Regions from separate parts of the Streptomyces sp. NPDC018693 genome, predicted to be linked through region 1. Evidence: riboswitches for the same ligand, from Rfam matches in the RefSeq annotation. Region 1 holds a riboswitch; the other holds the start of a gene.
What was found. Region 1 has a riboswitch for S-adenosylmethionine ahead of thrC (threonine synthase). Riboswitches for the same ligand answer to the same signal wherever they lie in the genome.
Positions count from the first base shown of each region.

Region 2: another riboswitch for S-adenosylmethionine. It lies ahead of ACH5AC_RS35250 (aminotransferase class V-fold PLP-dependent enzyme); the one in region 1 lies ahead of thrC (threonine synthase).

Region 1 covers NZ_JBIRZZ010000009.1:66,604-69,997, forward strand. Annotated here, with positions in the region: gene ACH5AC_RS23375 (trehalose-6-phosphate synthase) at 1-418, opposite strand, end outside; gene ACH5AC_RS23380 (glucosyl-3-phosphoglycerate synthase) at 620-1,591, opposite strand; SAM riboswitch class I at 1,769-1,916, shown strand; gene thrC (threonine synthase) at 1,935-3,230, shown strand; gene ACH5AC_RS23390 (MoaD/ThiS family protein) at 3,275-3,394, shown strand, end outside.
Region 2 covers NZ_JBIRZZ010000022.1:73,091-76,484, forward strand. Annotated here, with positions in the region: gene ACH5AC_RS35240 (cytochrome bc complex cytochrome b subunit) at 1-178, shown strand, start outside; gene trpD (anthranilate phosphoribosyltransferase) at 304-1,368, shown strand; SAM riboswitch class IV at 1,447-1,563, shown strand; gene ACH5AC_RS35250 (aminotransferase class V-fold PLP-dependent enzyme) at 1,719-3,008, shown strand; gene ACH5AC_RS35255 (Lrp/AsnC family transcriptional regulator) at 3,095-3,376, opposite strand; gene ACH5AC_RS35260 (rhomboid family intramembrane serine protease) at 3,373-3,394, opposite strand, start outside.

The sequences.
Region 1 (3,394 bases):
CCGCCTCCTCCGCGAGCGCCTCGGCGAACGCGCGGTTGTACGACTCGTACGACGCCCACTGCCGCCGGAAGCCGGAGTCGAAGACCGGCTCCAGCGGGGTCTGGTACAGCATGTGGTTCACGAACCACAGCACCGAGTTGGCGATGCCGTTGTAGGCGTCCGCGTGCACGTCCGCCGGGATGTCCAGCATCCGCGTGCCCGGCTCACCGATGCCGCGCCGCACCGCCTCGCGGTCGCCGTCGGACAGCGCCGAGCACACCCACAGCGCCCCGGCGTCCGAACCGATCGCCGACAGCCCGGAGACCAGCCCGCCACCGCCCCGTTTGGCGGTCAGCGAGCCGTCCTCACCGACGGCGTAGGAGACCGGGCCGCGGTTGGAGGCGACCAGTACCTGGGCAGCACCGTGCGAGGAAGCCATACGCCACAACCTAGCCCGGCCCGGAAACGCTCAAACGTACGGTTCCACTCGACGGACGACGGGATACGGCCATTTCCGACACGGCCACTCCATGATCCTCCCGTCTCGCTGCGCTGTTCGACCCCGACCCTCGTGCTCGCCACCGCCCGGAAGGCCGTGGCCGCGGCCAAGGGACAGGGTCTGACGTACGCCGTTGCCGACTCACGCCACCTTGCGCGCCGCGTACTCCGCGATCTCCACCATCGGCGGCCGCTCCTCCGTGTCCACGGAGTACGTCCGCGGCTCGAACCCTTCCTCACCGCGCTCGAACTGCGTGAGGGAGGGCCGGATCAGGTGGCCGCGGGCCAGCCGGAGCTGGGCGGTGCGGTAGATCGCCGCCGCCATCCGGCCGAGGGCCTGGCCGTCCTGGTGGCGGTGCTTGCGCACCCCGAGGTCGACCTGGGCCAGCGCGTCCAGGCCCACCAGGTGCAGGGCGTCGACCAGCATGCCCAGCTCCACGCCGTAGCCGACGGGGAAGGGAAGCTGTTCGAGGAGGCTGCGGCGGGCCGCGTACTCGCCGCCGAGCGGCTGCACGAAGCCGGCCAGCTGCGGCCAGTGCATGTTCAGCAGCGGGCGGGCCATCAGCTCGGTGACCCGGCCGCCCTGCCCGGTCGTCTTGCCGGAGGCGAGCGAATTCAACTCAGTGGCCAGGGGACGGTCGTACATGCCCTTGACGAGGTCCACGTCCGGGTCGGTGAGCAGCGGGCCGACGATCCCGGTGACGAAGTCGGAGGAGAACTCCCTCAGATCGGCGTCGATGAAGCAGACGATGTCCCCGCCGGTGACCAGCAGGGAGCGCCACAGCACCTCGCCCTTGCCGGGGACGGCGGGCAGACGGGGCAGGATCGCGTCGCGGTGCACGACCGTCGCGCCCGCGGCGGCGGCCACCTCGGAGGTGCGGTCGGTGGACCCGGAGTCGACGACGACGATCTCGTCGACGAGCGGCACCTGCTGCATGAGGTCGTGACGGATCACGGCGACGATGTCGCCGACCGTCTCCTCCTCGTTGAGCGCGGGCAGCACGACGGAGACCGTCTGGCCCGAGGCTCGCTTGGCGGCCAGGATCCGGTGCAGCGGGCGATCGGTCACGGACCAGGAGCGGGTGCTCAGCCAGCGCTCGACTTCTTCCAGCACGGTCTGCGGCTCCTCACGTGTTCGACGATGTCCGCGTTTGTCTCGCGGTTCGGACGACTATCTCAACTGTCCTGGTCGTCGGTTACAGTCTTGAACAACGCTGATGACCATCGCATGTCGGCGGTCGTTGCGCGCGCAACTACATCGCTTGCAAGTACATCGCTTACAACTACATACCGCTCATCCAGAGGGGCAGAGGGACACGGCCCGATGAAGCCCCGGCAACCCTCCAGTCGGTTCTTGTCACGTTGACGTGGTGAGGCTCCCGGCTAGGGAAGGTGCCAAATCCGTCTCACGGCGAGATGCGTCGTGAGGAAGATGAGGAGAAAGGGCCTCGCCTCACATGGCTGTGCAGACAGTTGCCACCACGGACACCACCCGCACCAACGACACCGTCGACCTCGGTCCCGCCGCCGCGCTGTCCTGCCGCGAGTGCGGTCACCGCGTGCCCCTCGGCCCGGTCTTCGCGTGCGAGGAGTGTTTCGGCCCGCTGGAGATCGCGTACGACTTCTCCTCGTACGACACCGAGGAGCTGCGCAGGCGCATCGAGGCGGGTCCCGCGAACATCTGGCGGTACGCGCCGCTGCTGCCCGTCCCGGCGGACGTGGCCGACAAGCCGAACCTCAACCCCGGCTGGACCAAGCTCGTCAAGGCCGACAACCTGGCGCGCGAGCTGGGCGTGACCGGCGGGCTGTACGTGAAGGACGACTCCGGCAACCCGACGCACTCCTTCAAGGACCGCGTGGTCGCCCAGGCGCTGGAGGCGGCGCGCGCCTTCGGATTCACCACCCTCTCGTGCTCCTCCACCGGCAACCTCGCCGGTGCCGTCGGCGCCGCCGCCGCCCGCGCCGGCTTCCGCTCCTGCGTGTTCATCCCGCACGACCTGGAGCAGGGCAAGGTCGTCATGGCCGCGATCTACGGCGGCGAACTCGTCGGCATCGAGGGCAACTACGACGACGTCAACCGCTTCTGCTCCGAACTGATCGGCGACCCGGCCGGCGAGGGCTGGGGCTTCGTCAACGTGAACCTGCGGCCGTACTACGCGGAGGGCTCCAAGACCCTGGCGTACGAGATCTGCGAGCAGCTCGGCTGGCAGCTCCCCGACCAGCTGGTCGTCCCGATCGCCTCCGGCTCCCAGCTCACGAAGATCGACAAGGGGCTGCAGGAGCTGATCAGGCTGGGGCTCGTCGAGGACAGGCCGTACAAGATCTTCGGCGCGCAGGCCGAGGGCTGCTCGCCGGTGTCGGTGGCCTTCAAGGAGGGCCACGACGTGGTCCGCCCGCAGAAGCCGAACACCATCGCCAAGTCGCTGGCCATCGGCAACCCGGCCGACGGGCCGTACGTCCTGGACATCGCGCGCCGTACCGGTGGTGCGGTGGAGGACGTGACCGACGAGCAGGTCGTCGACGCGATCAAGCTGCTGGCCCGTACCGAGGGCATCTTCGCGGAGACCGCCGGCGGTGTGACGGTCGGCGTGACGCGCAAGCTGATCGAGAACGGCGTGCTGGACCCGACGAAGACCACGGTCGTGCTGAACACGGGGGATGGTCTCAAGACGCTGGATGCGGTGGAGGGCACGGGGCTCACCGCGACCATTCGGCCCAGCCTGGAGTCGTTCCGGGACGCCGGCCTCGTCTGAATCGCGCGCCCCCCTAGGCAAGTCATCCCACCGGAGGTTTTCAAGTGAGCGTTACCGTCCGCATCCCGACCATCCTGCGCACCTACACCGGCGGTCAGGCCGAGGTGGCCGCCGAGGGTGCCACCCTCGCCGAGGTCATCGCCGATCTGGAGAAGAACCACACC
Region 2 (3,394 bases), on a different contig from region 1:
GTACGAGCCGGTCGCGATCGGCGCGACCGTCGACGAGAACGGCGTCGAGCGCAAGGTGAAGACCACCGAGAAGCTGCGCGCCAAGCTCAGCGAGGCGTACTACGGCGAGGACTCGCAGATCGCGAAGCCCACCGTCGAGGAGTACAAGGAGATCACGAGCGGCCACGGCCACCACTGATCGCTGCGGCGTCGCCACGCCACACACCTGAAGGGCCCCGTCCGGTGTTCGGACGGGGCCCTTCGGCATGCCCCGGGCTCGATAGGCTGGGGATCACACTCCCTTACGACACTCAGGAGCGGCTGATGAGCGCTGTGACCCCCGCTGGAGGCGACACCGCGGCGGGCCGTTCCTGGCCCGCTCTGCTGAACGGTCTGCTGACCGGCCGGGATCTGTCCATGGAGGACACCGCCTGGGCGATGGACCGGTTCATGAGCGGTGAGGCGACCGACGCGCAGATCGCCGGTTTCATGGTCGCGCTGCGGGCCAAGGGCGAGACGGTCGAGGAGATCACCGGCCTGGTCCGCACGATGTACGCGCACGCCAATGTGATCGAGGTGCCGGGGGCGACCGTCGACATCGTCGGCACGGGCGGCGACGGCGCGAAGACGGTCAACATCTCCACCATGTCCGCGCTGGTGATCGCCGGTACCGGCGCGAAGGTGGTCAAGCACGGCAACCGCGCCGCCTCCTCCGCCTCCGGTGCCTCGGACGTCCTGGAGAAGCTCGGCGTGAACCTGGAACTCACCCCGCGCCGGGTGGCGGAGGTCGCCGAGGAGGCCGGGATCACCTTCTGCTTCGCCGTGAAGTTCCATCCGGCACTGCGTCATGTCGCCGCCGCGCGCGGGCAGTTGGGCATCCGCACCGCCTTCAACATCCTCGGTCCGCTGACCAACCCGGCCCAGGTGAAGGCGCAGGCGGTGGGGGTCGCGGATCCGCGTATGGCGCCGGTCGTCGCGGGTGTCTTCGCGGAGCGGGGCAACTCCTCGCTCGTCTTCCGGGGTGACGACGGCCTCGACGAGCTGACCACCACATCGACCTCCCGTGTCTGGGTCGTCCGTGACGGCAAGGTCACCGAGGAGGCGTTCGACCCGCGTGACGTCGGCATCGAGCTGGTTCCCGTCGAGGCCCTGAGGGGTGCGGACGCCTCCTACAACGCCGAGGTCGCCCGCCGTCTCCTCGACGGCGAGACCGGCCCCGTACGGGACGCCGTACTGCTCAACTCGGCGGCGGCGCTGGTCGCCCTCGACCCGACGGACGCGCCGCTGACCGAGCAGATCCGCGCCGCCATGGCGAGGGCGGGGGAGTCCATCGACTCCGGCGCGGCGAAGCGGACGCTGGAGCGCTGGGTGGCGGTCAGCAACGCGTGAACCCAACCGAGTGAGGCGGTCCCGTCATCCGGACACGGGTTGCGGGACCGCGATCACTTGGCGTACGTTCCCGTACCAGGTCATGAGTGACAGTCATACGGCCCCGGCCGACTGTCCGGCAACCCTCCGTCCGTGGCGGGGTGCCCCGGGTGAAGACCAGGCCGCAGGCAGAGAGGTCTGCGGCAAGCGCGGACCCCTCACGCTTCTGATGAGGCGCAGCACCAGGGGTCCTGGTCGTTGAGGAGCCTTCCGTGAGCAAGCGAATGCGATAGGGCCGCAGAGCCCCGCCTCCGCACACCCCTCTTCACTTCTCCGCCGGTGATTCCGGCTGTCTTCACGGGAGTTCCGCCATGTCCGTCTCCACGCTTGCCGCTGACCAGACCATTTGTGCCCCGCTGCCCGTTCTTGGCCAGGATGTCACCGTCCCGCTGGCGACGGGCGGCGAAGCCACCTACGCCGCGCTCGACTACGCGGCCAGCGCCCCCGCCCTCCAGCGCGTCTGGGACGACGTGGCGGCCTACGCGCCGTACTACGGCAGCGTCCACCGGGGCGCAGGCTACCTCTCCCAGCTGTCCACGGACCTCTTCGAGAACGCCCGCGCCACCGTCGCCGAGTTCCTCGACTGCCGCCCCGACGACCAGCTGATCTTCACCCGGTCCACCACCGACTCCCTCAACCTGCTCGCCGCCGCCCTGCCCGCCGACTGCCAGGTCTTCGTCTTCGAGACCGAGCACCACGCCTCCCTGCTGCCCTGGCGCGGCACCCGGGTCGCCTACCTCGACGCGCCGCGCACCCCGCGGCAGGCGGTGGACACCCTGGAGCGCGCCCTCGCCGACCGTGACCCTCACGGCCCGGCCCTGGTGTGCGTCACCGGCGCCTCGAACGTCACCGGCGAGCTGTGGCCCGTACGGGAACTGGCGGCCGTCGCCCACGCCCATGGCGCCCGGATCGTCCTGGACGCCGCCCAGCTGGCCCCGCACCACCCGGTGTCCGTCCGTGACCTCGACGTCGACTGGGTCGCCTTCTCCGGCCACAAGCTGTACGCCCCGTTCGGCTCGGGCGTCCTCGCGGGCCGCGCCGACTGGCTGCGCACGGCCGAGCCGTACCTCGCGGGCGGCGGCGCCAGCCGCCGGGTGACCAGGTGTACGGACGGCGGGGTCGACGTCGAGTGGCACGAGAGCGCGGCGCGGCACGAGGCGGGCTCGCCCAACGTCATCGGCGCCTACGCGATCGCCTCGGCCTGCAAGGCCCTCACCGAGGCCGGCTTCGACGCCCTGGTCGCCCGGGAGCAGTACCTGATCGAGCGGGTCCGCGCGGGTCTGGCCGAGGTCCCGCAGGTCAGGATCCTGTCCCTGTTCGGCGACGACGCCCCGCGCGTCGGCGTGATCTCCTTCGTCGTCGACGGCTGGGACAGCTCCCGCTTCGCCACCGCCCTCTCCACCGAGTACGGCATCGGCGTCCGCGACGGCCTCTTCTGCGCCCACCCCCTGGTCCGCACCCTCCTGAACGCCACCCCCGAGACCCAGGGCGACTGCGGCGAGGAGCCCCTCAGCGCCATCCGCATCAGCTTCGGCGCGGGCACCCCGGAAGAGCACATCACTCGCTTCGTCACAGCAACAAAGCAGCTGGCGCTCAGCTGAGTGCCCAAGGGGCGCGGGGAACTGCGCGACCAGCCAAAAACGGCCGCCACTCGCACACGATCCGCGCCCCGCAGACGACTAGGCGATCAAGAATCCAACCCGATCGCGAACGCAGCCTCCAGATCATGCTGCGAATACGTCCGGAAAGCGACATGCGTATCCGTCGCCTCCACCCCGGGGATCTTGCTGATCGACCCGGGAATGACCTCCGCCAGATCCTCGTGCCGCCGCACCCGCACCATGGCGATCAAGTCGTACGTACCCGTGACCGAGAACACCTCGCTCACACTCTCCAGCGAAGCGATCTGCTCGGCGATCTCCGGAATCCGGTCCACGCTGGTCTTGATCAGAACAATCGCGGTGATCACGGCTGGTTCTCTCCCTCG